4 regions of the Paenibacillus sp. IHBB 10380 genome follow, and region 1 is predicted to be linked to each of the others. Evidence: riboswitches for the same ligand, from Rfam matches in the RefSeq annotation. Region 1 holds a riboswitch; each other region holds the start of a gene.

Region 1 (7,767 bases):
AAGGATTTTCACTTCATTCTGTATCTTGTGATTGCCACGATTCCTGCTGGGTTAATCGGATTTCTATTTAATGATTGGATCGCTGAGGCATTAAAGGGATTATTAACGATCGCTATTGCACTCTTAGTGACGGGAATTGCCTTATGGTTGATCCGCAATCTACGTGGGCGTAAGAATGAGGCTGGGCTTAGACTTAAAGATGCTATCATCATCGGACTTGCCCAGACGGTTGCATTAATTCCGGGAGTCAGTCGATCCGGAGCTACGATTGTAGCGGGTATGGGAATTGGTTTAAAGCAATCAACTGCACTGAAATTTTCCTTCTTCTTATACATCCCTGTAAGTGTAGGGGGTATGATTCTTGAAGGCTCGAACCTATTACATGATCCTAATCTGGGAACATTAGCGCTTCCCTACGCACTAGCTTTTGTCTGTTCATTAGTGGCTTCCTACTTCTCTATGAGATGGTTCATGGGGATTATGGAACGCGGTCAGCTTAAATATTTCTCATGGTACTGCTTCTTATTAAGTGCATTTATATTATTATTCATGTTATAAATTTTTAATGTATTGAATGATGGACACTTTTCTTCAAAGTGTCCATCATTCGGGTTAATAGCTCATTTAATTGGAAAATATACAAAAATAGTCGTGCCTCTGCCAATCGTAGAGCGTATGTCAATTCGCCCGAGATGGGCTTCGACGACCATTTTGGCGATACTCATACCAAGACCTGATCCGGCGGTAGTCTCTTCCGTGTTCGTCCCACGGTAATAGCGTTCGAAGAGCTTGCCTATCGTCTCCTCGTCCATACCGCGGCCATTGTCTGACACTTGAATAAAGGCTTCGTCATTCAACATACCGCACACTACAGTAATGGTTACACCCGAAGAGTTATGCTTCACTGCATTAGATAGCAGATTATCCATAAGTCGCTGTAGCCATTTCTCGTTGCCGATAACTGGCACGGGCTGATCATCGCCCTCGTATTGAAATTCCACATTTGCAAGCGTCACGTCATTCACATATTTTAGAACTGATCTACGCGTTAGCTCACCAAGCTCGATATCATGCTGATCCATGAATATAGCACCTTGCTTTAATTGATAAATATGTGAAAAATCGGTGATCAGGTCCAGCATGTAGTCACTCTTCTCACGAATCATCTTGCCCATCTCCTGAAGTTCCTCTTGACTCCAAACCGCTGGCGAGCTTTCCAAAATGTAGCCATAACCCTGTATAGTCGATAGAGGCGTTCGCAGGTCATGCGAAATACCACTCATCCATTCCTCACGGGTCTTCTCTAATTGGAAGCGATCTTTCTCTGTTTGTGCGAGCTGCTCGGCCATTTGATAGAAGGATTGAATGACCTCCCGATATAGACGATAACGGATACGGAGCTTACCATTTTTACGAAACACCCTGCGACGATCTTTCGGCGTGAGCACTTCCGCATAGAGCCCTTTACCCATTCGCTCGAACCACCCTGTAAACAGAATAAGCGGCTGACCGTAACGATAGCCGTGCCAGATTGAAATGGAGAGTGACAACACGAGAATCGAGCCGGCTACCCAAATGAAGATATGAATGAACTCTTTCAAAATAGGCTGATCGTTGAAACTTCCTGGTTGATTGGGGGTATGAACTATCCATGTCATTGCATTCTTATCTGATTGATAAACGACCACATTCGTATCGAAATTTCCAGGGGCCTGCTTCATCGATAAGATCTCCAGTGGCTCGTAGCTATCCATAGAGGATGAGGGTTTGCCAATCGTTTGAATGCTTTCACCCTCCAGATTGACGATCGTTAAGTAACTGTTTGTCTCCTTTAGTTGCTTGAGCATTGCTTCCTTATAACCTTCGGCAACGAGTCCGTCCTCCTGATAGCTGTCGTACCACAACGCGAGCTGCTCCTGACGAGGATTCTCAAAGCCGAGTAGGAATAATAGAGGCGATTCATACGAGTTATCCAGCTTCATATTAACGAAGTAATGATTGTATTTCCCCGTTTCTTGAAGCGTTAGCAGCTGAGTGACCGAATAAGCTGTGGGCTGATCTGAATCCGTATTCACTTCATAAATGACGTCCCCTTTAGATCCGAGGATCTGCAACCACATGTTTTTTTCCTTAATGAACTTATTCCAATGAGAGGAGAACTTAATCTTATCATTCTGATAGTAAGTTTCGCTTATGACGGAATCAAGCGCAGCCACGGGAAGGTTACGTTTAAGCTCATCATTTGTGATTTTATTAATCAAGACTAGGAAGAGTATCGTCATCGAGATGATTATGAGAACCGAGTACACAATCAGTTGGTATGTAAAATGGAAAGCCATCCTACGCTGTATCTTCATACGTTGATCGGCTCCTTAGCCAGCTTATAGCCTAGTCCGCGGACAGTCAGCAGATGGGTAGGCAAACTCGGATCATGCTCAATCCGTTCACGAATGCGGCGAATATGGACCATCACGGTATTATCATCTCCAAGTCCATCGATACTCCACACGGCTTCATATAGTTGCGCTTTAGAGAAGACAATGCCGGGATTTTTGCAGAAATACAATAACAGCTGAAACACTTGAGCCGGACAGGTAACAACAGCACCATCTACAAGTAGCTCCCCTGCAGCTTCATTTAATTGAAAGCGGCCATAGCTATACACAGTTTGTGCCACAGTATTGTTTCTTGCCACAGGTTTGCCAATCTCATCAATGCGCCGCAGACGAGCCTTAATGCGGGCGGCTATCTCAAGCGGATTAAACGGCTTCGTAATGTAATCATCGCCACCCATCGCGAATCCAGTCAGAACGTCCAGATCAGACACCTTGGCAGTCAAAAATAAAATATGTGGGTTGCCTAATTGGCGTATTTGCGAACATAATTCAAAACCACTACCGTCCGGTAGCATAACATCGAGCAGAACGATATCAGCTCCGTTACGAGCAATCGTATCGAGTGCTTCTTGGCAGGTTCCAGCTGTATATAATTGGTGAAATCCTTCCTTTTGGAGCACAAGTTGCAGCATTTTTACAATAGAGGGTTCATCATCAACGATAACTATTTTATTCATATTCATTCTTCATCACCTGATGTAATGCTAGCATATAAACCTTAACATCTGTTGAACAGAGTTATAAAAAGTTAAGTTCATGTTATGGTTCTGTTCCTTAGCTGTTCAGCTTGATTGATTATGATTGTAAGAGAGGTGATAGTAAAGATGAATCAAATAGACACAGGAAACCGCATTCGCGTTATAGATGCGATTCGCGGCTTCTGCTTACTCGGTATACTTATTGCAAATATGCTCATTTTCCAGTATGGGATGTACGGACAAGGGGAACTACAACAATTTAACCCTACAAGCTTGGACACGATATTTCATCATATACTGAAAATTACAGTTGTCGGAAGTTTTATGCCGATCTTTATGTTCCTGTTTGGCTATAGCTTATATAAGCTTCGGGGAAGCTTGGTGAAGCGTAACTTAAAGCCTGGATGGGTGTTAGCTCGGCGCTTCTTCATGCTCATTGCGTTAGGCTTGATGCACAGCCTATTACTATGGGAGGGCGACATTTTACTAGCCTACGGGGTAACGGGCTTTACTTTGCTACTATTCGTTAAGAGGAAGCCGAAGACGCTAATGATATGGGGAATCATACTGAGCATATTGATGGCGGGCCTAAGCTATGGTATCGAGAAGAAGACAGTTAAAGAAGAAGCGCGGATGCAGCAGTATGTCGCAACATCTATTGAAGTCTATGGTGAGGGGACCTATCAAGAGATTACTAAGTTTCGCTTTAACGAGGATCCGCTTGATTTGCCGCCAGGCGCTATAATTATCGTGATGTTCTTCACACCGTTCCTGCTGCTTCCGATGTTCTTGTTCGGGATTGCCGCTGCAAGCAAACAGTGGTTTCACAATCCGCGGCGAGAAAGACGTAGATACGTGTGGGCGACGGCGATCCTTCTGCCGCTTGGTCTAGCGTTTAAGAGCATAGCTGAACTCCAACCACAATCCCCTTGGAGCGGCGTATTCCTTACGGCGGGAGGGCAGCTTCTCGCACTTGGATATATTTTTGCACTAGCACTGGTGCTATCGCACTTATCGAAGCGATCAGTGCTCGTATCGGCGTTTGAATCGGTCGGTCGCATGTCGATGACGAACTATTTGATGCAAACTGTCATTTGTACGACCTTATTTTATGGTTATGGGCTGGGTTGGTTCGGACAAATCGGCATTGTGAACGGCTTTCTATTGGCCCTGCTCATATATACTGTACAGGCTGTACTAACGAGCCTGCTACTACGACGATTTAAGAACGGTCCAATCGAGAGACTTCTTAGGATGTGGACTTATCTCTCACTCAGCGGCAAGCCACGTGCTTCGCATAAGGTTGTTAATGATCCGAGTTTAAATACCTCCGTGTGATAATGAAGTACGAATAATCATTGGGTGCCTTGGCCTTATCCATATTGTAGAATAAGTCATGTTGACGGTTTAAATTAAACTTGGATATTCTTTACTAATTGGTTATACTTTGTTTAGCAATTATATATTACGGGAGCTTGGTGGGACCAGGCTGAGAGGATAGTTGTAACTATCGACCGTCAAACCTGATCTGGATAATGCCAGCGGAGGAATTGGAGTTCTATTTCTATTTGTCTACTCTAAGACTGCCTCTTACTCAGATGCAGTCTTTTTCTATAGGAATAGAATTTGCTCCGCTTGATCAAATCACCTTTATATAGGAGGAAATGAGATGTCAAGCGAAATGAAAAAAGATCAAATTAACCTATCGGCTTTCCCAGCAAGTAAAAAAGTATATGTACAGGGTTCACGTACAGACATTCAAGTACCGATGCGCGAGATCACACTCAGTCCAACATCGGGCATTCACGGAGAAGAAGAGAATGCACCTATCCATGTCTATGACACTAGCGGAGCTTACACGGACACAGAAATTCATACCGATATCCGTCAAGGGTTACAACCCAATCGTTTACGCTGGATTGAAGAACGAGGAGATACAGAAACCTATGAAGGAAGAACCATACAACCCGAGGATAACGGCAATACCAACGGTAAAGCATTAGCTGAAGTATTTCCAGCACTCCAAAGGAAACCTCTACGGGCAAAAAAAGACAACAATGTCACTCAAATGCATTATGCGCGTAAGGGTATCATCACCTCCGAAATGGAATACATCGCCATTCGCGAGAATGTGACACCGGAGTTTGTACGAGATGAGGTGGCTCGTGGCCGCGCCATCATCCCATCGAACATCAATCACCCAGAGAGTGAACCTATGATTATTGGACGAAACTTCTTAGTAAAGATCAATGCCAATATTGGAAACTCCGCTGTATCCTCATCCATAGAGGAAGAAGTGGAGAAGATGCGATGGGCGACACGCTGGGGTGCAGACAATATTATGGATCTGTCCACTGGTAAAAATATTCACACCACGCGCGAGTGGATTATTCGTAATTCTCCTGTTCCTATTGGTACGGTACCGATCTATCAAGCTCTGGAGAAAGTAAATGGCAAAGCGGAGGATTTAACATGGGAAGTTTACCGGGACACACTCATCGAGCAAGCAGAACAAGGGGTTGATTATTTCACCATTCATGCCGGAGTCTTACTTCGCTATATTCCGTTAACTGCTGAGCGAATGACTGGCATTGTTTCTAGAGGTGGCTCCATTATGGCTGCATGGTGTCTTGCCCATCATCAAGAGAACTTTCTTTATACACATTTTGAGGACATATGTGAGATCATGAAATCCTACGACGTCTCCTTCTCCCTTGGAGATGGCTTGCGCCCTGGTTCCATTGCTGATGCTAATGATGAAGCGCAATTCGCTGAACTAGAGACGCTAGGTGAATTGACGGCAATGGCTTGGAGTCACGATGTTCAAGTTATGGTCGAAGGACCGGGGCATGTCCCCATGCATTTGATTAAAGAGAACATGGATAAGCAGCTTGAAATCTGCAATGAGGCCCCCTTCTATACCTTAGGTCCTCTTACTACAGATATTGCACCGGGTTATGACCATATTACCTCTGCCATTGGAGCGGCGATGATCGGTTGGTTCGGTACAGCTATGCTATGTTATGTCACTCCAAAGGAGCATCTTGGTCTACCGAACAAGGAAGATGTACGTGAAGGTGTCATCACTTATAAAATCGCTGCTCATGCCGCCGATTTGGCAAAAGGACATAAAGGTGCACAGGATCGCGATAACGCCCTTTCTAAAGCCCGTTTCGAATTTCGCTGGCGCGATCAATTTCATCTATCGCTGGACCCTGAGAGAGCGCTCGAGTATCATGATGAGACATTGCCTGCAGAAGGAGCCAAGACGGCTCACTTCTGTTCCATGTGCGGACCGAAATTCTGTAGCATGAGAATTTCTCACGATATCCGCGATTCTACTAGAGCCCACAAGCAAGAAGAACAGGAAACCATAGAGGCAGGAATGCTAGCTAAAGCACAAGAATTCAAAAAATCCGGCAGCGGCATTTATCAATAGATAAGACTTAGTAAACCATAAATGATCAATACCCCAGTTAACTCTAACTGGGGTATTGACATGAATTGAGTTCAAATCAAACACTCAGCACCATCTCCGCATGATCAGTTCAACCGGACCTCTTTTCATCCATTTTCTCCACACATATGAAAAGATCATGGCGATAATAAAATAGATACATCCGTATGCGATTGCAAAAGAAAGGCTTCCATTGTCCAAATATCCAACGATCTCAAGAAAACCCAATCCAATGAATATATGCCCGACATAATGAGATAATGAAAGCTGTCCAGTGTTTATTAACGCCTGCGTCAGACGAAAATGCCCTAATTTTTCAACCAAATAAAAACTGATAGTAATGATGGCCACCGCTAAACAAGTTGCAGATAATACATACAATATCGTAGGTGGCATCGGTTTCGTCGTAAACAAATAGTTCGCTGACTCTATATCGAGTATAGAAGAAGTCCCTTTAATTAGGCCATAGGAAATTGCCTCAAAAACAACAGTCCCTGACAACGAATAAAGCAGTAACCTTGATCGATTCCCCTTATACAACCAGCGTTTTCTACCTAACCACAGGCCGATTATGAAAAAGCACACCCAGGGGAAGATGGGGTGGAAACCATTGAGAAAGAGATTGCGAATAAATCCTTCCACCGTCCAAAAGCCTGCATATTCGTGAAAGTTCGTGTTCCAACCTTTACTATAATCGAACAAGATCAAAAATGACTGGGATGCTAACAGGATAACCGCAAACAGGCTGAGTATTATTTTATCAGATGCTGTAATCAAGACCGAAGCTACAAGCATAAACACCGCGTAATAATGCAAAATATCGGCGGTCCAGCCCATGACCAGAAGATAAATACCTATTATGAAAAGGAAAATAGCTCTACGGTACAAGTTGTTCCGACTTTGACGAATAACGTCCTTGTCCATTGAATTTCTTGCTTTCGTGGTCATTAATGACACTCCAATGCCTGCCAGCACGACAAACAATGCTGCTGCTCTTCCCTCAAATAGACCTGCTATGGCTCTCAACCATGCTGCACCATCGTTTTCTGCCTGCATTGCAAGCTTATAGTTCACGATAAGCATTCCGAAAAATGCCAAGGCTCGCGCAAAATCAAAAGCAGTTATTCGCTGTGTAGACTGACTCATTTCACGACATCTCCTTTACAATGGTTTTGACCGCTTTAGTCCAGATGTCATCGTAGCGATACTCCAACTT
Region 2 (7,767 bases), 140 kb from region 1:
TATTTTTGTGGGAATACTTTTGTTCTCATTTATAATTCATCAGGGGTAATTCATCCGAGATATAAATAAACTGACAGCAATAAAACACTGTCAGTTTGTTGTATTATTGAGGAATCGTTATTTTTTGACCGACTTTCAAGGCATGTACATCCGCAATTTTATTGAACTTAGCAATTACCGTCCAATCAACGCCATACTTTTGACCGATACGGTAGAGATTATCACCCTTTTTAATCACATATACAACCTTTGAAGCTTCCGGCTCCTGAACAGGAGGTGTTACAGGTTTGGTTGGTGTTGGTTTGGTTGGTGTTGGTTTGGTTGGTGTTGGTTTGGTTGGTGTTGGTTTGGTTGGTGTTGGTTTCGTTGGCTCTGGTTTCGACGGTTCAATTGGAGCCACCGGAGTTGTAACTTCGCCTGATTGACCTACCATTTTCAAGCTATATTTCGCAAAACCATCTTCCCCTGTGCTTATATATGACATTGCTTTGTTATTCTTCGCTAAAGCTTGTGCATCTGGAGAAGATACAAATGTAACATTCACAGTATCATTGATAGGAGCTAGTGACCAGTTACCATCTGCTGTAGGATTGATTGTACCTTCTTCACGAATATAATCAATAATGACTTGGCGATTCTCATCTGGTGCTGCCATCACGATTCGTTTGCCATCTGGATTGGCTAGCTTCGAGCTTGAAGCACGATAGTTATTCGTTGCAACAATAAATTTCTGTTTTAGGTCAATCGCTTTACCTTGATACTCCAAATTCTTGATACGACTAGAGGATGGATTAATAATGATAGCTTTAGCATCATACTTAGCTGGCTGAGTCACATCGATCTGATAGTTAACTCCATCAATAACATCGTAGTTGTAAGTAGGGAACTCTGAGTTAACCAAATTCTGTTCTTCCTTGCTAGTTGGGTCAATCTGATTGAATTGTCCAGCAGACCATTCTAGCCATTCCTTCAATTCTGCACCTGTTACCCATACCGCATGAACGGTGTTTGGATATACGTAAAGATCTGCCACATTCTTAATCGCGATTGTACCTGCCGGAATATTCGTATAATAAGAAGCTCCTGCACGGCCTCCTGCTTTGAATGGAGCACCTGCAGATAATACCGGCAATTTCTCATACTCAGTTCCTTGTAAGTTGTTGTTCACATACCACTTCTGAGCATTGGTCACGATCTGAATGGATGGATCATCTTGTACTAGGGCAAAGTAGCTGTTAATTGCTGCACTAGTCTTACCTACTGGACCCCGAATATAGTCTAACGTTTGTTTGTGCTCATCTTTCACAGCATCTACGACGGCTTGGTCCGCCTCCACCAAGGACTTCTTATTGGCAATGTCATAGATCGGACGCGCTTCAACTGCTGAATCAACGACAGTCCACTTTCCTCCAATCTGCTTCAAATCAAGATCAATGATTCCAAGATGATCTCCCCAGTAACCTGGTTCTACAGATGGAACACCATTAATGGTACCCTTCTCAATATCTACACCTTTAGCATTTTTGAAATCAGCGCTTGGGAAGGTTTTATGTGCATGTCCAAATAAGATAGCATCGATGCCCTCCACTTGGCTTAAATACAATACGGAGTTCTCCATTAAAGGCGTCTGTGGAATTTCTTCAAATCCAGAATGGGGAATAGCAACAATGATGTCTGCGCCTTCCTTCTTCATTTGAGGAATAAATTTCTTAGCTGTTTCTACAATATCTTTAGCCACAATCTTACCTTCTAGATTAGCCTTGTCCCATTGAGATACTTGTGGAGGAACGAACCCAATCACACCCACTTTAAGGGTATGCTCTTTCCCTGCCTCGTCCGTGATCTTCTTATCTAGAATTTGATAGGGAGTAAAATAGTTCTTATCATTGCTCTCATCTTTATCTCCATCTGCAATGTAAAGATTCGCATTAACGTATGGGAAGTTAGAACCTTCTAAGGATTGCTTCAAGAAATCCAGACCGAAGTTAAATTCATGATTACCGAGGTTACCAGCATCATAATCCAATAGATTCATAGCCTTGTAAACAGGATGGATTTCACCCTTCTTCAGTGGGTCTACTTTTGCTACGTAGTCTCCAAGAGGATTACCTTGAATCAAATCTCCATTATCAAAAAGAAGACTGTTCTTAGCTTCCTTTCTTGCAGCCTTAATTAAGCTAGCTGTCTTGGCAAATCCATACTGATCCGTATCCTTATCAGCATAATAGTCATAGTTCACGACGTTGACGTGCAAATCCGTTGTTTCCATAATCCGTAGCTTAGCAATTGCACTATCTCCCGCTGCATGGATTGGAGAAAGTGAAAGCGCTAACAAATTGAAAGCAACAGCAGTTGATGCTACAACCTTCAGCGTTTTGTGGTGCGAGTTAAACATAGTATCTCCCCTTAATAATAGTATGTATTACTTAGTCCCCCCTAAGTTTATATCGAGTCATCTTAAAAATAAAGAGATATATTTATCTCGCATAACAAACAATGCCTGAGACCCTGCCTCAGGCATTACATTAGCACTCTTGAACCATCTATAAAATCTCAATTCACAGGGGGTTTATACGATCCATTCACGCTTATCATTATCTTGACCTGTATACGCCATACGAGTCGGTTTAATATCTAAAATGACATAATTGGGATCATTGGGTCCTGTAAACCATTTCTCAAGTTCAGGACTCCATACCTTTTCTCGTAGACTTTCATCCGTACATATAGAACAGATCCCTTCGATCTCTATAACATCCTTACTTCCACCTATTTCATAACCCACTAACAAGGACACATGGGGATTTTCCTCTAACTCTTCAACTTTATGTGTTTGGCGGTTCGTAGCCAAGTGTAAGCTTAACCCTTCATTAAACAATACCATATACCTTTGTTTCGGTTTATTCCCCTCTATCGTAGCAAACGAGCAAATTTTATTGTGATCCAATGCTTTGACAATTTCCTGTTCTATTCTAGTTTTATCTAACATGATGTCATAACCTCTTCCTTTTCTTATTTGAGTGATAAAACACACGTATGAGTAATGTACCCATCTCTACTATTTTCAACCCATCTCCTCTTTATCATACGTTGTGACTTTACTATGACGAACAGCTTCATATTAGGGTATGATGGATAGGTCTATTGTCTTGAAAAGGAGCTTAAATTCATCTATGAAACGCTTAATTTGGATTGGTTGTTTGTCTTATTTCTTAATTGGTTTGGCACATGTCGTACTTGGTTCTGTGCTCCCAGTCATTCTGGAGCATTATGATCGTGAATACAGTGAAGGCGGACAGCTGATCTTTGCTCAGTTTGCCGGTTTCTTAGGTGGCGTGATGCTCTCCCCATGGTTAAACCGCCGTCTCGGCAAAAAGGGTAGTCTCCTTCTTGCCCTAGTTGCACTTTTTATTGCCGAATCCGTATACACCCTCCTTCCGCCTTGGGAATGGATGTATGTCACAGGAATTGTCGCAGGATTTGGGTTCGGAATGATCGAGGCTGTCATCGGAACCATCATTATCACAGGGGTTACCCATCAGACCGCTGTAGCCATGAGCAGGCTCGAAGTATTCTTCGGCGTAGGTGCTATGCTTATGCCACTCCTAGCTAGCGGTATGATCTACTTTGGCTGGTGGCGCTGGTCATTCCTTGTCGTCTCCCTCTTTGCCCTCATTACATTTATATTCTGGGCTAAGGGTTCTTTTGGAGCGTTAGACTCCATATTGAATGCACGAAACGTAAGCCCTCAACAGCCGAAGCAACCCAAAGTAGCGGTGTATCACAAGGGCCAAAAACGAACGCTAGCGATATTTGTTGTCTTCTTCTTTCTATATGTTGGCGTAGAAATGAGCTTAGCCAACTTCATGCCATCTATGCTTGTAGAGAAGATGAGTATGGACAAAGCAGGGGCTGCACTTAGTGTCACCTTCTTTTGGATTGCAATGTCAATCGGTCGCCTATTTGCAGGATATATAGCAGAGAAAATACGCTACCGTTCCTATGTACTTATAAGTAGTCTATCCGCCCTCATCCTACTTACTCTTTTCCCATTCACGAATCAGATCTGGTCTGCTTTTACCGTTATCACACTACTGGGTCTATTCATGTCGGGTCTTTTCTCCATAACGTTAGTATTTGCTAACAAGCTTATGCCCGGTACAGAGGAGTCAACCACAAGCATTCTAATTGCCGCTGGAGGTGTAGGTGGTGCTGTCCTTCCCTTAATCATTGGCTGGTGTATGGATCATCTAGTGGTTAACCAAACGGCTGGTATGCTTGCTGTGTTCACCGTAGGTCTGTTCCTGCTCAGTATAGCTGCATTTAGAGCTCAACATAGATATGATCAGACAGTTCAGGGATATCATTAGTCAGCATGTCAGAGTTACTGGACACCTCTTCCTTTGTAGACTATAATACTCATTGAAATGATCTAATTTCATAAGTACAGGGGTGCTGGAATTGGCCGGCTGAGAGTGTGTCCCACAAGACACTGACCCTTATACCTGATCTGGATAATGCCAGCGTAGGAACTAGCCGATATGGTTCATCCATATATCTATCTTGCGCCCATATGCGTCCCGATTACGGGGCGCTTTTTTTTGTTGCACAATAACACAGTGTATTTCACAAAAGGGGAGAGAAAGAAATGAGAAAGTTAGGAACGTTACTTCTCGTATGTATGCTCATACTAGTCGTAGCAGGATGCGGAGCAACCCGCAACAACGAAACGAATCAACAAGCAGCGACACCAGCAGGTGAGACTCCATCCACACCTAAGACATTAAAGGATGTTAAAGTTGTTCTGGATTGGACTCCTAATACGAATCATACTGGACTCTATGTAGCTAAGGATCAAGGCTATTATGAAGCAGAAGGATTAAACGTTGAGATCATTCAGCCTGGTGCTGGAGGATCGGATACGATGGTGGCATCGGGAGCCATCCCTTTTGGCATTAGCTATCAAGAAGCAGTCACCCAGGCACGCATCCAAGGTGTACCCCTTGTGTCCATTGCGGCAGTAATACAACATAACACTTCTGGATTTGCTGCACCTGTGGATCGCAATATTAAGACTCCGAAGGCATTCGAAGGCAAGACTTACGGGGGATGGGGTTCTCCAGTAGAAGAGGCTGTAATGAACTCTATCATGGAGAATGATAAAGGCGATGTTAAGAAGGTTAAAATAGTGAATATGGGCGAGGCTGATTACTTTACAGCTGTGAAGCGTGATATTGATTTCGCATGGATCTTCTATGCATGGACAGGAGTTGAAGCGGAGCTTCGTGGAGAGCCGCTTGATATGTTGTATGTGAAAGACTACGCTAAGGAGCTTGATTATTACACACCCGTCATTGTGACGAATGAGAAACAGATTACAGATGACCCCGAACTCGTAAAAGCTTTCATGCGTGCAACGTCCAAAGGGTATCAGTATGCGATTGATAAACCTGAAGCTGCTGCTGCAATTCTTAGTAGTTCTGTACCCGATCTGGACAAAGAGCTAGTACTCGCTAGTCAGAAATGGCTCAGTCCACTCTATAAAGACGATGCTGAGAATTGGGGAGAACAGAAAGCCGAAATATGGCAAGGATATTCCGCTTGGATGTACAAACATAAGCTTCTGGATAAACCATTAGAGATAGAAAGTGCTTATACGAATGACTTTCTACCTCAGGCAAAATAATAAGACTACACCCTCACTTTGAAAGGATGATATCACCATGGCTAATACTTTACTAAGCATTCAAGTAATCCCTAAGACACCCAATAATGAAGATTCTATTCCTTATGTAGATCGCGCCATTGAAGTCATACAACAATCCGGTATTAAGCATGAGGTTCATCCTCTAGAGACCACTATGGAAGGCGAGCTGGATGAGTTGCTGAGTATTGTTAAGAATATGCATGAAGCGCTTATAGCCGCAGGTAGCCCTAGTGTCATCTCTCAAATTAAAATAGCCCACAATCCAAAAGGTATAAGCATGGGTAAATTAACGGAGAAATATCGTCCATGAGCTTGATATGGAACAAAGTGTGGCCGCCCTTAGTGGCGGTCCTTATCTTTTTGACGGCATGGCAGCTCAGTACTTCACTCTTTAACATCGAAGATTGGATTCTCCCAGCTCCATCAGATATTGCACATGAGGCTTCCGCTGAATCCGCAAGATTATGGGAACACGCTCTAGCTACAGTAAAACTCACCTTAGGTGGATTTGCTATTGGAACAACCGTGGGGCTTGTGATCGCCTTCGTGTTACATAGAATTCCTTTTCTTCATTCTGCCCTTTATCCACTTCTCATATTGAGTCAAAATATCCCTACCATCGCCCTTGCCCCACTACTTATGATTTGGTTCGGTTTTGGCCTACTTCCTAAGTTTATTCTCATTACACTCGTTTGCTTCTTTCCTGTAGCTGTCGCTGCAATGGATGGGCTCAGACAAGCAGATCGAACGATGCTGGAATATATGCGAATGATCGGGGCTACCAAAGGTCAAATATTTACCAAGCTAGAGCTTCCACATGCCCTTCCTTCTATGTTCTCAGGGATACGTATCGCGGCAACGTACAGTGTTATGGGCGCAGTCATTGCCGAGTGGGTTGGCTCTGACAAAGGTATTGGCTACTATATGATGCTTCAAAAAGCTAGCTACCGTACCGATCGTATGTTCTTAAGTATTTCCATTATCGTTATTCTCAGCCTATTTATGCATACAGCCATTGTCCTATTAGAGAAAGGACTCGTACGCTGGAGTCCACGTCAAGATCGTTAGTGAACTTAGGATAAAAAGAACTCGCATCTTAATTCGCGAAAGGAGTGTGCACCTAGTCATGGAACAGCAAATACAGCAAATAAACAGTATTCAACACCAAGATCTACCCGCTACGCCACCAGCCTTAGAAGTTCACAATATTATCAAGGGGTTCAGCGGACGTAAACAGAACCTCCCCGTGCTAGATAAGATTTCTCTAACCGTTGCCCCTGGCGAGTTCGTATCCATTATTGGTCCATCGGGGTGTGGGAAGAGTACCCTTTTTCATATTATTGGCGGTGTCGTTCAACCGGAGACGGGAACGATACGAATGAACGGCCGCGAGGTGACAGGTAAAAAGGGCCTTGTCAGCTACATGCCGCAACAGCCTGCCCTATTTCCTTGGCGAACCATTGAAGATAACGTCATCTTAGCTCAGGAAGTAAACGGAATTCCAAAGAATCAAGCTCGGGAAGAAGCACGTCATTGGATCTCCAAAGTAGGACTGACTGGATTTGAGAACGCCTATCCGCATATGTTATCTGGGGGGATGCAGCAACGAGTAGCCTTTCTACGTGCACTTCTTAGCCCTCAAGAACTGATGTGTCTGGATGAGCCCTTCAGCGCGTTAGACGCCCTAACTCGAAGTGATATGCAACGTTGGCTACTTGATATTTGGGAGGAAAGTAGACGCTCTGTACTATTCATCACCCATAATATTGAGGAGGCACTCCTTCTCTCAAACCGTATATACGTATTCTCCAGTAGACCTGCTGCTGTACTACATGCCGTAGATGTCCCTTTTTCACGTCCACGTAAAGAAGAGATGACCGATGATCCCAACTTCCTCAAGCTAAAACGTGAGCTTTCTCAATGGATGCGGGAGGAGCAACAAAAAATGCAACGATTGAAGGGAATGCTATGATGAACAATCATAATGACCAACGGATCGCAGACGATGCCTCACTCGCTCCCTTCATTGATGCCCATATTCACCTTGATACCTATACGGA
Region 3 (7,767 bases), 2.4 Mb from region 1:
ACATTAATGTGCGTACTTCTAAACATGCGATATATACTCTAATATTAAACTTGTAATTGGCAAACAGTCAAACTTAATGTGTGCCAAGAAAGGGAGTATAAATGATGGAAAATTTGACAACAACCAAGAATGAAATCTTGTCTGCTTACCAATTTAGACACGCAACTAAAGAATTTGATAGCAGCAAAAAAATTAGCGATTCCGATTTCCGATTTATTCTGGAAACCGGACGATTGTCACCAAGTTCCTTTGGTTTTGAACCATGGCGGTTTGTCGTTGTGCAGAGCCAGGAGATCCGCGAGAAGCTACACCCTTACGCTTGGGGAGCCCAAAAACAGCTTACGACTTCTAGTCATTTTGTGCTTATTCTGTCAAGGCTGCCTAAAGATATGGTTGCCGATTCTGACTATATTCAGGGTATGTTGAAGAATGTGCAGAAGTTGCCTGCTGAGGTTGTAGTGGGAAAAGGAAACGTATATGATAATTTTCTGAAATTAGAGTTCGGACTGCAAGAGAATGAACGGGCGATGTTCGAATGGGGCTGCCGGCAGACCTATCTTGCGCTTGGTAATATGATGACTGCTGCAGCCCAAATCGGCATCGACTCATGCCCGATGGAGGGTTTCAATAAGGAGAAGATTGAGCATATCCTGGCCGAAGAAGGAATCATGGATGCTGAGCATTTCGGAATTTCCTGCATGGTAGCCTTTGGATATCGCCTGAATGAGCCACGCGGGAAAACGCGGCAAACCGCTGAACAAGTGATTCAGTGGGTGTAATACAACATACAAACGACAGGCCGGGATTTATCTCTGGCTTGTCGTTAATAGTCGATTATAGACCTATCTTTGATATATCGATCATTCTAAATACTTGAATTTTCCCTCCAAACCCATTACAGTTACGGAATGACTATTGTATGAAGACAAATTTGTTGGAGGGTTAAGACATGCTAATTAACGTTAAATCGTATATTCACAAATTGGAAGTAACAGAGCTACTATCGTATGCGGTTTTTCCAGATGATAAGTCTTTGAACGCTGCTATAGATCGGTATGAAGGTAGTGAATCTTTACGTTTATATGGCTTCGAAGATGAGGAGCTGCTCGTAGGTCTAATTGGGTATGAGATGGACGATGAAAGAATGATAACCATTCATCATATTGCCGTATTGCCTGAGAATCGGATGAAGGGATACGGACGAGGAATGATGCTCGAACTACTAGAAGCTCAAAACCCAGCACAAATTATTGCAGAGACAGATGAAGAAGCGGTTGATTTTTATCGCAATATTGGATTCGTGGTGTACAGTTTGGGTGAAATTCATCCTGGAATAGAGCGGTTTCGTTGTGTGTACGATGCTGCGGTAGAAGAAGAGGAATAATGAATGCACAATTGAAACAAATACATCCTTTATCATGGACAATTATTATAGGAACGATTTTTGGAAGAATGGCCACGTCTATGAGTATTCCATTTCTCTCTATTTATTTGATTAAATCAATGGGAGCCTCACCTTCACAGACAGGTATTGTTGTAGCGGTGAGCTCTCTGATTGGTGTATTCGCTAGCTTTTATGGTGGATATATATCTGATGTCATAGGTCGTAAGAAGATTTTATTGATTTCGATATTTGGTTGGGCACTGGTTTTTATCGGATTTGCAGTAGCGGATAAAATCTGGATTTTCTTTGTCATGAATGCACTCAACGGATTATGCCGTGCAATGTTTGAACCTACCTCGCGTGCACTTCTGGCTGATATTACACCCCAGGAGAGTAAACTACTCGTATTTAACTTACGATATGCTGCAATCAATCTCGGAGTCGTATTTGGACCGATTTTGGGACTTCAAATGGGGGCATCTGAATCTAGCTGGGCGTTTGTAATAGCCGGATTAGTTTATTTTTGCTATGGCGTGACGTTGATCATTCAGTTTCTTCGCTACAAGGGAATGGGCTTGGCTTCGACCCAAGTGGGTGAACGGTTAACGCTTACGGGTGCACTGCGAGTAACAGGTAGAGATCGAGTATTTGTGTATGTTCTCATGGGTATGATTTTTTGCGTACTTGGCTATGGGCACTTCAGTTCAACATTACCCCAATACATGGAGATGAGCCCGAGCATCGAAGATGGAGCTAAATGGTTTAGTTATATGCTCTCCCTGAATGCGATCATTGTGCTGGCTTTCCAGTTCCCCGTTGTTCGTATTGCGAGTAAGTGGTCTCCAATTACGCCTCTTATTGTCGGAAGCGCTTTGGTATCTTGTAGCTTGTTACTATTCGGTATTTTTCAATCGTTTATTGGATTCATGCTCAGTGTGGTTCTTTTTACGATTGGAGAAGTTCTCATGTTTACAATGACAGACATCCTTATAGATCGTATTGCCAAGCCGGAATTACGAGGAACTTATTTTGGAATGATAGGTTTTAATAATTTGGGTAATGTTATGGCGCCCTTACTTGGAGGGTTCCTGTTGGATGCGCTTGGTGTAGACTACTCGATTATTATTTTCACGGTGATTGCGTTAACTGCAGCGTTTGGAATACCGTTCTTACTATCTGCACGTCGTATATTAGAGCAGCAGAATGACTAGATTCATTATTATTTATAGGGGAGCTATTCTAAGGGGGAGTTGCTCCCAAATGTATTTTAAATATCTCTACACAATGCTATAATTCACCATATATAACAGAAGGAGGATTCAGATGAAGAAAGCAATGATTCTATTAGTTACCTTTGTCGTGGTATTAACGTTAAGTACACAAACATCCTATGCAAACCCAGTTAACGCCAAGAGTAGTAACAATAATAATGTTGTAGAAGTATCAGTAAATAGTTTGACAAATCAGCTAGAATCTCTTAAAAAGGTCCAAAAGAAGTTGGAAAAGCTACAGAAGGAATTTGATCAGCTAGAAAAAAAGAAGAAAAACTTAGCTGTAACATCGAAGAAATATCGGGATATTTTAAGCGAGCAGACAAAGATCATCAAGAAGATGACAGATTTACAAAAGGATATTGCGAAAATATTAAAATCTAAATAGCTTAGGTTTGTAAAATAAAATAGATTTTCTTTTTCATTTATTCATGGTAGGATGTATCCAATTGAATACGTTAGATCACTAGGGGTGCTATTTAGCTGAGACGGAAATGTGATTCCAAACCCTTTGAACCTGATCTGGATTATACCAGCGTAGGGAAGTGAGCTTGAACTTTGGTTGAACTATTGTTTGTTTACGTACATATGCGTACATAGGTGGACATTCACTTGGCTATTGATATAAAGCTTCCTTCTCTAAGCAGAAGGGGGCTTTTTTTGTTCTCTTTCTTCATTAATTTGGTCATGGAATTCTTCTGTAGGATGAATTGAATTACGAGTGTGTAGGAGGTCATGAAATGTCAGTTCGAGAGTTACATGTCATTTCAAACGGTCAGCATGAATTGGAACACTTTGTATGGATAGCAGAGCGAACCCATTCTTATGTAACAGCTTTTCATTTACGGGAGAAATCTAGCACTGCGGCGGAATTGTGGCGATGGGTTATGGCTTTGAAGGCAGGTGGGGTACCGATGCATAAAGTGATCATTAATGATCGTATAGACGTGGCTTGGGCGGCTCAGACAGGTGGGGTTCAGTTAGCTTATCATAGCTTACAAGTTCAGGAGATAAAGCATTCTTTTCCTGGATTGCGTATAGGGTGTTCAATTCATTCTGTACAAGAGGCCGATGACATGAGCAAACGTGGCGCTGATTTTCTTCTTTACGGACATATCTTCAGAACGAATTCGAAGCCTGATCAAGAGCCTAGAGGAATCCTCATGTTGAAGGAAGTTGTGGAGCATGTTCATCTTCCTATTATTGCTATTGGTGGCATTAAGCCAGAACATGTGCAACAGGTCATAGGAATGGGAGCAGCAGGAATTGCTATCCTATCGGGAATTACGTCAGCGTCTGATCCTATACAGGCGGTAAAAGATTATCGAAGAGAGCTAGATTTAGCAGGAGGTGAATGTAGTTGACGAAGTCGAAGTTCTGCGATGCCATCATTGTGGGTGGAGGAGTGATAGGCAGTTCTATTGCTTATTACATGTCTGCCAGAGGAATGAAAGTCGTTCTTATAGATCGAGACCGATTAGGGCAACAAGCCTCGCTTGCGGCAGCAGGGATGCTTGCAGCACAGGCAGAGATTGACGAAGCAGGTCCATTCTTCGATTTAGCAAGGTCCAGTCGTGCATTATTTCCTCAGCTAGCGAGTGAATTACAAGCGTTAACCGGCATAGATATAGGCTTTAAGCGACAAGGATTACTTCGTGTGGGGATAACAGCCGCAGATGTAGAAGCACTTCAACGGACCATTGCTTTTCAACAAAGTGTGGGAGAGCAAGCAGAGTGGCTATCTATGGATCAAGTCATTCAGAGAGAGCCAGAGATTTCTAGGGAACTGCAGGGTGCCATGTTAGTGGAAGGAGATGGGCAAGTAGATGCTCCTGAACTATCGCTTGCCTATGCCAAAGCGGCAGTAACTATAGGTGCAGACATCAAGGAGTTTACAGAGGTGAAGTCTCTTCTTCTAGAGCGAGGGCGAGTGGGCGGAGTGGTCACAAGTGAAGATGTACTTCGTTCTGATCGCGTCATTATAGCTTCCGGAACGTGGAGTGGACCGCTACTAGATCAAGTTGGCTTGAGTTGTCCGATCTATCCGGTTAAGGGTGAATGCTTCTCTGTTCTGACACATAAGCCGTTACTTTCTGCAACGATCTTTAGTCATGGATGCTATTTAGTTCCGAAAAGGGGTGGAAGGCTCGTTGTCGGAGCAACTAGCAAACGCCACAGTTATGATCGAAAGGTCACCTTAGGCGGAATATCGACGCTTTTAGAAGCAGCCAAGAGGCTTGTGCCAAGCATTGTAGATTCGGAATGGGAGAAAGCTTGGAGTGGGTTACGTCCACAGACTCTTGATGGCTTTCCTTATCTGGGGGAACATGAGACTTGTAAGGGATTATATGTAGCTGCGGGTCATTATCGTAATGGCATCTTGCTAAGTCCAATGACCGGCAAACTGGTTGCAGATTGGGCAGAGGGAAAGTCAGAGAAGCACCTTTCGTTAGAGCCTTATCGAATTCATCGGCATCAGAACATTTTACAAGAAAAGGCAGGTGCTTCATCATGAAGCTACAAATTAATGGAGAACAGGTGGAAGTACCTGACACGCAAGTTACGACGATCACAGATTTACTTACCCATTTTGGCTTGGACAATAAAGTGGTTATTGTGGAGTGTAATCAGCAAATTCTGGAGAAATCTTCACACTCAGAGACGTTACTGTCGGATGGAGACCGGGTTGAGATCGTACATTTTGTAGGGGGCGGCTAACATGTTAAAGATCGGAACATATGAATTCAACTCACGCTTATTGCTCGGAACGGGAAAATTCCCAAGCTTTGAGATTCAGAAGGAAGCGGTAAATGTATCAGAGTCACAGATATTGACGTTTGCGGTCAGAAGAATGAACATTTTTGAGGCGACTCAGCCTAATTTTCTGGAAATGTTGGATATTAGCCAATATACGTTGCTTCCGAATACAGCTGGGGCGAAGACCGCTGAGGAAGCGGTTCGTATTGCTAGACTAGCTAAGGCCTCTGGACTTTGTGACATGATCAAGGTTGAAGTGATTGGCGATTTTAAGACATTACTACCAGACCCTTTTGAGACGTTAAAAGCATCTGAAATGCTACTTGCTGAAGGGTTCATAGTACTTCCTTATACATCTGATGATGTGTTGTTAGCGAAGAGACTACAGGATTTAGGTGTTCATGCCATTATGCCAGGCGCATCCCCGATTGGATCGGGCCAGGGCATTATTAATCCACTAAATTTAAGTTTTATTATAGAGCAGGCAACAGTACCTGTTATTGTCGATGCTGGGATTGGGAGTCCAGCTGACGCAGCGTTCGCAATGGAGCTTGGAGCCGATGGTGTATTACTAAATACAGCTGTTTCCGGAGCTCGAGATCCGGTGAAAATGGCTTTGGCGATGAAGCTTGCAATTGAAGCAGGAAGACTGGGATTCGAAGCTGGAAGAATTCCGAAGAAAAGATACGCTTCGGCTAGCAGTCCGATGGAAGGATGGAGTCGGACTTGATGAGCTGATTTGGCTTTTAATTAGAGAAAAATAGAAGTTGAAGTCTGGTTTAGGACCTCCCAATGTGTTGATTCCTCTTTGTTTATCAAAATAAAACGACCCACAAACTTTATAAGTAACTATCATGTGGCTTGGTAGGTGTGCCTTGATGAAAAAGCATTCGCCGCTTCGGGAATATGAGTGAGTGATTTTGTTGTTGTCATCGCTGTACTTATGATTGACACACCTACTGACTTAGAATATAGTTCTATTATCAAATAGTTTCATTGTAGAACTATTTGACAATAGAACTATTTGATTTATGAACGATACAGATTAGAGAGGCGTGAACAGCAAAGTGGAACATCAACAACCAAGACATTGGATCGAACGATACATGACAGCAACGATGATTATGACTAAACGCTTCCATGGAGAAATTAGCGAAGTCATTGGTCAGGATTTAACAATAGATCAATATCAGCTTTTACGGTTAATTTATTTAGAAGATAAGAATTGTACATCTACTGTGTTAGCAGAACAATTCTATGTAGGCAAAAGCTCCATTACAGCCATGACGAACCGTCTTGTTGAGCACGACATGATTGAGCGTACAAGAGATGAATCCGATCGTCGTCAAGTTTATTTATCTTTAAGTGAGCACGGGCATAAGATTTATACAGAGGCGGAAGAACAAGTACAAAAAATGGTGGGGGACTATCTTGTCCATTTCACACAGCAAGAGATTGAGACTTTTATTACATTGTATGAAAAGCTGGCCCGTTTGGTACAGGACACAGGGGGAGATGAGAAAATATGAAAATCATACTTAAAGCTAGATGGGGAATTATTGTATTATGGCTAATTGCAACTGTAGTGTTAGTTCTCACGGCGCCGCCCGTAAGTGATTTGATCCGTGAGAATGGACAAATCGATGTTCCGAATGGGTATTCTTCTACAGAAGCGACTCGTATTATGGATGAAGTGGCTAAGGAAAGCGGGGGTAGTCAGGGAACTCAAATAGCTCTTGTATTTCATGATGTGAAGGGTCTTGATGATTCAGCCAAAAAAGAAATTGAGCAGGCGTTCGGTGAGCTTGAGAAGAATAAGGAAAATCTAAGCATAGAGTCTATAGTCAATCCTTTTGAACAACCTGAGATTGCTAGCAAGTTAATTGCCAAGAACGGTAATACCATCATGACTTCAATTTCGGTAGATCTAAGTACTAAATCTATGAAGGAAATAGAGGTCGGGTTACATACAGCTTTAGAATCTATTAGCGTGCCTCACTATTTGACAGGTAAAGATCAGATCAATGAGGATACTATCATTAGTTCACAAGAGGGATTAAAGAAATCGGAGTATATTACGGTTGTGTTCATACTCATCATACTTTTTGCCGTCTTCCGTTCTTTTGTCGCACCGTTTGTGCCTCTTTTAACGGTTGGTATTAGTTATATTACGTCCCAATCCATTGTTGCCTTTTTGGTGAATTGGTTCGGTTTCCCAATCTCTACATTCACTCAAATCTTTATGGTGGCTGTGATGTTTGGAATTGGGACGGATTATTGTATTTTGTTGATCAGTCGGTTTAAAGAAGAGTTAGGTCGCCAAGATGATATAGGGACAGCTATAGTAGAGACTTA
Region 4 (7,767 bases), 610 kb from region 1:
GTATCGCATCACCTCACCTCCCATCAAGGATCAGCATGTGTCATCCCCAATGGACGGTAATCGTTTACCCATGAAATACTAGAGATTTTCTATGTTCTAATATTTATAAAAAAGGGGTATAGCCACCTTGTGGCTATACCCCTTACATATTTATGTTATTTAAAAGCAGGTACTGCTATTTCCCCGTAATTATCCTCGAAGAACTTTTTCACTTCCGGACTTGTCATACGCTTCGCAAGCTTCTGAATAGGTTCGGAGTCTACATTGTCCTTACGCGCTACCAGAGTAATTACGAAATCAGAATCGTCGCCTTCTGTGATTAACGCATCTTTCTTAGGTGTTAAATTAAGAGGCTTAGCATAAGCTGGAGTCATAGCCACTAGATCCACATCATCTAGTGTACGTGCCAGCATCAACAAATCGACTTCCTTGAATTTGAACTTTTTCACATTCTCTGTGATGTCCGCTTGTGTCGCGTTAATTCCCACGCCTTCTTTTAACTTAATAAGTCCATTCTTCTCGAACATAACAAGTGAACGTCCGATATTGGATGGATCGTTAGCGATAGCAATCGTTGCACCTTCTGGTAAATCTTCAATGTTCTTATACGTTTTAGAATAAGCACCATACACCGCATTGTAAATAGGTTGCACCCCAACCAATTCTGATTTATTAGCCTCGTTATATTGGTTCATATAAGGAACGTGTTGAAAAAAGTTAGCATCCACTTCTTTATTAGCCAAAGCGTTGTTAGGCTGTACATTATCGGATAGAACAACGATCTCTAGGTTAATACCATCTTCCTTCAATAGAGGCTTAACAAGCTCCAATACCTCTGTCATTGGCGGAATGAGGCTAGCTACTTTCAATGTAGTCTCTTCACTGGTTGTCGGAGTATTCTTACTTTCCTCCGCTTGCTTCTCATTATTTCCACAACCCGCTGCAACTAGCATAAGTACAACAACTAACATCATCATTATTTTTCTATTCATCTTTATATTCCCCCATAAATTATCTCTTATCGAGCCGTCTCGCAATATAACTACCTGCAAACTGAATGACCTGCACCAATATAATCATAATGATGATAGTAAATACCATAATCTTCGTTTCAAACCGTTGGTACCCATAACGAATAGCGAAATCGCCAATTCCACCACCACCAACTATCCCCATCACCGTTGAGTAAGAGATGAAACTGATAATAGAAGTCGTTAAACCTAACATGAGTCCCGAGCGAGCCTCAACATACATAAATTTAACGATAATCTGAAAGGTTGATGCTCCCATTGATGAAGCTGATTCGATCACACCTCTTGGAACCTCTAGAAGTGACTGCTCCACTAACCTCGAATAATAGGCAATCGCCATTATGGATAACGGCACCGAAGCCGCAAGCGTACCTAGCGCTGTTCCAACGACAATTCGCGTAAATGGAATTAAAAAAACGACGAGTAAAAGAAATGGGAATGACCTAACAACGTTGACTATGATATTCAAAATACCATAGAGCAACCCATTCTCGTACAGCTGACCTTTTCGCAACAAATATAGAAAAGTACCTAATGGAAGTCCTATTAAAATAGCTGCAACAATGGATATCCCCACCATAGCAAAAGTCTCTCCTATAGCCTTCCATATTTCAGACTGATACTGCATGATATATTCAACCATGGGATTGATCCACCACTCTAGTCTCGACTAGACGTCCTAATTCCATAACCGATACGTTGTGACACATGTTGCGGACGACCTCCATTTCATGTGTTACGATAACAATAGTGAGTCCGAAATTCTGGTTGAGCTGTTTCAGCACATCCAAAATCCCCTCTGTCGTACTTGGGTCCAAAGAGGATGTAGGTTCATCACATAACAATACTTTAGGACGATTCGCAAGTGCTCTGGCAATCGCCACTCGCTGCTTCTCTCCTCCACTTAATTGTGAAGGATATTGCTTCGCCTTATGCTGTAGGCCCACAAATTCTAAGAACTCACTCACACGTTCCACACGTTCACGCTTCGGTAATCCAGTTAATTCAAGTGGTATGGAGACATTTCCGCTAACCGTCTTATTGCTCACCAAATTAAATCCCTGAAAGATCATCCCGATATTCCTGCGAGCTTCACGAAGCTCCTTCTCAGTCATATTAGTCAAATCCTCATTACCTACTACAACACTACCCGTGTCCGGCTTCTCCAATAAATTAATCATCCGTAACAGAGTCGATTTACCCGCACCACTTGTTCCAATAATTCCATGAATCTCGCCTTCCTTTACTTGAAGAGACACAGAATTGACAGCTTGGAAGTGGCTAGTTGAACTCACGAAAGTTTTACTTACCTGATGCAACGAAATCACGGAGAGTTCCTCCTTTATCTACTGCTGGTACTTATGTGGTGTCAGGACAAAAATAATCATACCACAGGTTTAGGCATAATTGTGATACAGAATCGATATTTATTCCCACATGTCGCTTTACATATGGGAATTTCGTGTTATATTCTTAACAGAACTAATTGAATACAGCCTGTTTTTTCACTAGGGGAGTCTAACGACTGAGACGAGCTTTTAAGCTTCGGACCCTTGGAACCTGATCTGGATTATACCAGCGGAGGGAAGTGGAACGAAATCTTCACATCATGCAATGCATAGAATTGCTTGACTGAACTTTTTGGCCCACTCATTTCCTTGTGGAAATGGCTGGGTCTTTATTGTTTTACAAGGATTGTGTTGCTATTTGGCTATCATAGCCTATATAACCCACTTAAATTCAGGAGGATGTTAAACATGACATATCTAACAAAAGTTCGTCAGTGCAATCCGCTTATACACAATATTACGAATATAGTCGTTACCAACTTCACAGCCAATGGGCTTCTCGCTTTAGGTGCCTCACCTTTCATGGCTCACGCTCATGAAGAAGTAGCCGATGTAGCTAAATTAGCGAATGCAGTCGTTCTTAATATTGGAACGCTCGATGAAAGTGTTGTGAAATCAATCCTTATCGCAGGGAAATCTGCAAATGAGAATCATGTTCCAGTCGTTATTGATCCGGTTGGAGCTGGCGCTACAACTTACCGAACAACGATTGCTCAGAGAATCACTCAGGAGATTAAGCTTGCTGTGCTCAGGGGCAATGTTGCAGAAGTAGCGCATGTCGTGGGTGAAGAATGGTCCATTAAAGGGGTAGATGCGGGTGCTGGCGAAGGCAATAGGGTACTCCTAGCACAAAAGGCTGCCCTAAAGTTAGGATGTATTGTTGTCATTACGGGGAAAGAAGATGTGATTACGAATGGACACACGACTTACATCACAAGTAATGGTCATCCTCTTCTCACTAAAGTTACAGGGGCTGGATGCTTGCTTAGTTCTATTATCGGGGCATTCTTAGCTGTAAGCGAAGTTAGCGAACAATCTTGGTTGGAATCGGTTACCGAAGCACTTGCTTTCTATGGCGTAGCCGCTGAAATAGCTGCTGAAATGACAGAGCATCAAGGACCTGGAAGCTTTCAGATTGAATTATTGAACCAATTGGCTAGCGTATCACCGAAAATTCTACAACAAAGAGCCCATATTCACCAAGTCTAAAAAGTTGTACGTCTACTCACCACTAAGACAATTGGAGGAATTAAGAGATGCATATCTATAAAGCATTGACGATTGCAGGATCAGATAGCGGTGGTGGAGCAGGCATTCAAGCCGATATCAAAACCTTTCAAGAATTAGGTGTATATGGCATGTCAACCATTACTGCACTCACTGCACAGAATACGTTAGGCGTTCAAGGTGTTTTCCCCATGACCGCCGAGACGATTGCTATGCAACTAGACTCGATAGGTGAAGATCTAGAACCCGATGCATTAAAGACAGGGATGCTATTCAGTGGCGAGATTATTCGGATTGTAGCAGCCAAGATTGAGCAGTATCATTGGCGCAACTTAGTCGTTGATCCAGTGATGGTGGCCAAGGGCGGATCTACACTACTGCAACAAGAAGCGATTAAATCTGTCATCCAAGTACTTCTCCCACTTGCCTTGGTCACTACTCCCAACATTCCAGAAGCAGAGATCCTTACAGAGATGTCCATCGTCAGCTTAAGTGACCGAGAAGAGGCTGCCAAACGTATTCTTCAGATGGGTTCTCATTATGTCGTCATGAAGGGCGGACATGATGCTTCTACCGATCAAGTCGTAGACCTTGTGTATGATGGGCATAGTTACATCTATATGGAGAATCAACGGATTGAAACAAGACATACACATGGTACAGGTTGTACTTATTCAGCTGCGGTTACAGCAGAGTTAGCTAAAGGGAAATCGGTACTGGACGCTGTTCAAACAGCGAAACAATTTATCCAAGCTGCTATAGAGGACCCATTAGGAATCGGTGCAGGGCATGGTCCAACGAACCATTTTGCTTATCAGCGGAGAAAGAGAGGTACAGAGTATGTCTACTAATCATAATGAATCTGTTCGTTCATTGCTGAAAGTCTATTTCATTATGGGTAGTGTCAATTGTAGGAAAGATCCTCGTGAGGTATTAACTGAGGCGATTGCAGGCGGTATTACTCTATTTCAGTTTCGTGAAAAAGGCGTAGGATCCTTAGTCGGTAAAGCCAAGTTGACACTCGCCAGAGAGCTTCAACAAATATGTCAAAAATATCATATCCCCTTCATCGTCAATGATGATATCGACCTCGCAATCGCCGTTAACGCAGATGGTGTCCATGTTGGGCAAGAGGATGAACCTGCAAGCTCCATCCGTGAGAGAATTGGTTCCCACAAAATTATCGGTGTCTCTGCGCATACCCTAGAGGAAGCACAGCAAGCAATAAAAGATGGGGCACATTATTTGGGAGTCGGCCCGATCTTCCCAACACGTTCCAAAGACGATGCTAGAGAAGTGCTGGGTACAACATTACTCCATGAATTACGACAACAAGGGATTTCTATTCCACTTGTAGGCATTGGTGGAATCTCGATAGACAATGCTGCTTCGGTCATTGCTGCTGGCGCAGACGGCGTATCCGTTATATCAGCTATAGCAAGTTCAAATTCTATTAAAGAAGCCGCCGCTGTTTTCGTTTCTTCGTTAAACAATCCCTCCAACAAAAACATACGTTCTCTATATAGTTGACACCTTCCATAATATAGGGTATATTAATGAAAATTATACAAGCTTAGCGAGCGAAGCACCTCGCAAGAACAGGCGTAATGGCCTTTCTTGAGAGGTGTTTTTTTATGCACTATCATTCTTGTAGATGGGGGTTGAGGTAATTAATGAACGATGCAAGTAGAAGAAGTGCTTGGAGTAGAATGATTGTGATTCTCTGTGTATTGATTGTGTTACAAGTGAATGCACCACATGTAAGTGCAGCGGATCATTGGGATACTGCATTGGAACACATCAATCTTGTTCACGATGATGTTGCAGCACTGAAAGTAGTCGTACTATCGGAAACTCAGCATATTAAAGATCAACGTACAAAGAATAATGATGCATTAAAATGGGTAAATGCCAAGATCAAGGTCATAGACCTGAAATGGATAAACAGTATGCAAATAGAAGTAGATCAGACTCTACGGAAGCATTCCCCTCTATTAGAGCAATTCACGGCATTAAGCAAACAGGCTACTGCCGCTAAGCAGAATAAGGATAAGAAGCTAGCTGACCTGCTCGATCTAAAGCGCAATAAGATACTAACTTCCGTATTGGCTGCTCGTACCGATATAAAGTCTAAAAAAGAAGCGCTCTCTGCCGCCAGAAGACAGCGTGCAAGCAAGGTGAAGTTGGTTAAGGATGTACTCGCTCCTGTTCAAAAATTTAAAAAACAGATTACAGAAGAGAATAAAACGGTTGCTGCAGCAAGACACATCTATTCGGCATCAGAGAAACGTTATAAAACTAGTGTAAAACAAGGAAATGCAGTTACCGCCGCTGAAGATATCACGCTAATGTATGATCAAATGCAAATCATTCACACCTCTCAACAAAAGGTATACGACTGGGAGAAGCAAATTTCGCAAGTCATCATGATGGCAGAGTCCAAGATACCGAAGTAACGATGAAGGTTGACTTTAATGGTAAACCAATAGAGTGCTCACCAAAAATAGAGATCCTCATCGCAGATATGCAACAAGGATCTCTATTTTTTGATAATTTACATCATGTTGTATTTGATTCTATGCAGTTCATGTGGTCCGATCATAGAATTCAGGGAGCTGCTAACCTTCCTCGGCTAATCTATCAAAACGATCTCTGTATGTATTTAAGATGTTAATCAGTTTCTGTCTTAAACCCTGCAACCAATGTGGATTGCTGTCTGATTCTGGAACATCAACTACTTTGAGTAATTTAGTAAATAACAATAGATTATGGATTCTCAAAAATCCAGATAATTCAACCAATAGCGATCCATTCATTGTGTTTTCTTGCTTATACCCTTTTATGAATGCTTGGAACTTACTATTATTAAAATCCACATCTTCATCAAATAAGTCTCTTAACGCATAGGCAATATCAGCAACATACCAATATACCGCAGCATCATCGAAATCCAATATACTAAATGAACTATCACTCCACCGCAAATTATCTAGTTCGAAATCATAATGTATTAAACCGATATCGTCTTCAGAAAACTGTAAGTCCTTCACCCATTTTTCTAATTCCCCCAACTCTTGGGTTGCGGATAATTCATGTGTGGGCAAGTGTTCTTTGATCCAAGTAAAATGCTCTTCCCAGCTACTTCGTTTGTTTATCTGATCTTTCGTTAATTGTTTAGTAGCATTATGTAATTTTCCTAATGAAGCACCCCATGTCATAAACTGCTCATCCGTAAGTTCATCCATTTCAAGATGTTCACCTGGTAATTTTTCAAATACCACTGCATGGTATACTCCCAAATCCGTTTCAATGACTTCAATGATTTTATTATTTTTTGATTTTATAGGTTTAACTACATTCAACCCTTTTTCACAGAGGTATTCAAGAATATTGATTTCAGATTCTATAGCGTGTACATCCTTTTCAGTTGAATCAATACACCTTAGGAAATAATCCTTACCATCTTGCTTGAAGATAAATAATGAATTTGCACTTGAACGATAGAAAAATACTGTACCTTCATCATAACCCCAAGCATTTAATAACTCCTCAGCAAATTTACTTCTCCATTGTTCATCAACTGTATTCATGACCTTCTGCATTAAACTTAATTTCATCATTATAATTATTTCCTTTCGATTGGTCTGATCGAAATTGACCATTCAGAGATGACCGTTTCTTTGTAATCCATCTTTTTATCTAATTAAGCTCTATACAATATCTTATTTCCTCTTTGATCATTTTAAATTCAACAGATCCGTACAGTGACAACGCAGACATATTCGTAGTTAATACCATCAATTCAGCAGAATCTAGCTCATTAGCCTTTAAATAGTTTAGCGCTTGTGACAGCATATATTTCGCAATGCCACGATTTCTCCATGGGTCACGTACAAGAACACCTTCTATAACCCCTTTATCTTCTTCCTGCCATGCCATTAAGCTGCCTACAATCGTATCTGCTTCGCGAACAACCATCGCTGTCCACAGTGGATTTTGTTTGTATTGAGATAGTCTTTCCATTCCTAGCGGTGTATCAGGCCAAATCTCTGCTTCCAACTCTAAATATTCGCTTTCTTCATGAGAGGACTCCATTTTCCAATGCGTAAATTGAAGATTCTCACTTAATTGCAACTCTGGAATTGACTCTGTAAGATCGC

Evidence for each region. Region 1 has a riboswitch for thiamine pyrophosphate ahead of thiC (phosphomethylpyrimidine synthase ThiC). Riboswitches for the same ligand answer to the same signal wherever they lie in the genome.
Region 2: it holds a riboswitch for thiamine pyrophosphate, as region 1 does, so the genes downstream of both, UB51_RS23945 (ABC transporter substrate-binding protein) here and thiC (phosphomethylpyrimidine synthase ThiC) in region 1, are expected to answer to the same signal.
Region 3: it holds a riboswitch for thiamine pyrophosphate, as region 1 does, so the genes downstream of both, UB51_RS13345 (thiamine phosphate synthase) here and thiC (phosphomethylpyrimidine synthase ThiC) in region 1, are expected to answer to the same signal.
Region 4: it holds a riboswitch for thiamine pyrophosphate, as region 1 does, so the genes downstream of both, thiM (hydroxyethylthiazole kinase) here and thiC (phosphomethylpyrimidine synthase ThiC) in region 1, are expected to answer to the same signal.

The regions. Positions count from the first base shown of each region.
Region 1 is NZ_CP010976.1:5,422,748-5,430,514, reverse strand. It holds gene UB51_RS24610 (undecaprenyl-diphosphate phosphatase) at 1-558, shown strand, start outside; gene UB51_RS24605 (sensor histidine kinase) at 621-2,357, opposite strand; gene UB51_RS24600 (response regulator transcription factor) at 2,354-3,079, opposite strand; gene UB51_RS24595 (DUF418 domain-containing protein) at 3,221-4,432, shown strand; TPP riboswitch at 4,552-4,660, shown strand; gene thiC (phosphomethylpyrimidine synthase ThiC) at 4,764-6,533, shown strand; gene UB51_RS24585 (DUF418 domain-containing protein) at 6,618-7,697, opposite strand; gene UB51_RS24580 (TetR/AcrR family transcriptional regulator) at 7,699-7,767, opposite strand, start outside.
Region 2 is NZ_CP010976.1:5,287,705-5,295,471, reverse strand. It holds gene UB51_RS23960 (bifunctional 2',3'-cyclic-nucleotide 2'-phosphodiesterase/3'-nucleotidase) at 104-2,395, opposite strand; gene UB51_RS23955 (pyridoxamine 5'-phosphate oxidase family protein) at 2,570-2,989, opposite strand; gene UB51_RS23950 (MFS transporter) at 3,174-4,370, shown strand; TPP riboswitch at 4,439-4,549, shown strand; gene UB51_RS23945 (ABC transporter substrate-binding protein) at 4,649-5,686, shown strand; gene UB51_RS23940 (MTH1187 family thiamine-binding protein) at 5,724-6,017, shown strand; gene UB51_RS23935 (ABC transporter permease) at 6,014-6,775, shown strand; gene UB51_RS23930 (ABC transporter ATP-binding protein) at 6,834-7,679, shown strand; gene UB51_RS23925 (TatD family hydrolase) at 7,676-7,767, shown strand, end outside.
Region 3 is NZ_CP010976.1:3,026,025-3,033,791, reverse strand. It holds gene UB51_RS13365 (NAD(P)H-dependent oxidoreductase) at 105-779, shown strand; gene UB51_RS13360 (GNAT family N-acetyltransferase) at 950-1,384, shown strand; gene UB51_RS13355 (MDR family MFS transporter) at 1,384-2,595, shown strand; gene UB51_RS13350 (hypothetical protein) at 2,708-3,043, shown strand; TPP riboswitch at 3,114-3,216, shown strand; gene UB51_RS13345 (thiamine phosphate synthase) at 3,396-4,019, shown strand; gene thiO (glycine oxidase ThiO) at 4,016-5,170, shown strand; gene thiS (sulfur carrier protein ThiS) at 5,167-5,373, shown strand; gene UB51_RS13330 (thiazole synthase) at 5,375-6,142, shown strand; gene UB51_RS13325 (MarR family winged helix-turn-helix transcriptional regulator) at 6,480-6,941, shown strand; gene UB51_RS13320 (MMPL family transporter) at 6,938-7,767, shown strand, end outside.
Region 4 is NZ_CP010976.1:267,263-275,029, reverse strand. It holds gene UB51_RS01145 (WYL domain-containing protein) at 1-82, shown strand, start outside; gene UB51_RS01140 (MetQ/NlpA family ABC transporter substrate-binding protein) at 156-992, opposite strand; gene UB51_RS01135 (methionine ABC transporter permease) at 1,012-1,674, opposite strand; gene UB51_RS01130 (methionine ABC transporter ATP-binding protein) at 1,667-2,359, opposite strand; TPP riboswitch at 2,532-2,635, shown strand; gene thiM (hydroxyethylthiazole kinase) at 2,789-3,589, shown strand; gene thiD (bifunctional hydroxymethylpyrimidine kinase/phosphomethylpyrimidine kinase) at 3,637-4,458, shown strand; gene thiE (thiamine phosphate synthase) at 4,448-5,137, shown strand; gene UB51_RS01110 (hypothetical protein) at 5,281-6,063, shown strand; gene UB51_RS01105 (phosphotransferase enzyme family protein) at 6,226-7,227, opposite strand; gene UB51_RS01100 (GNAT family N-acetyltransferase) at 7,307-7,767, opposite strand, start outside.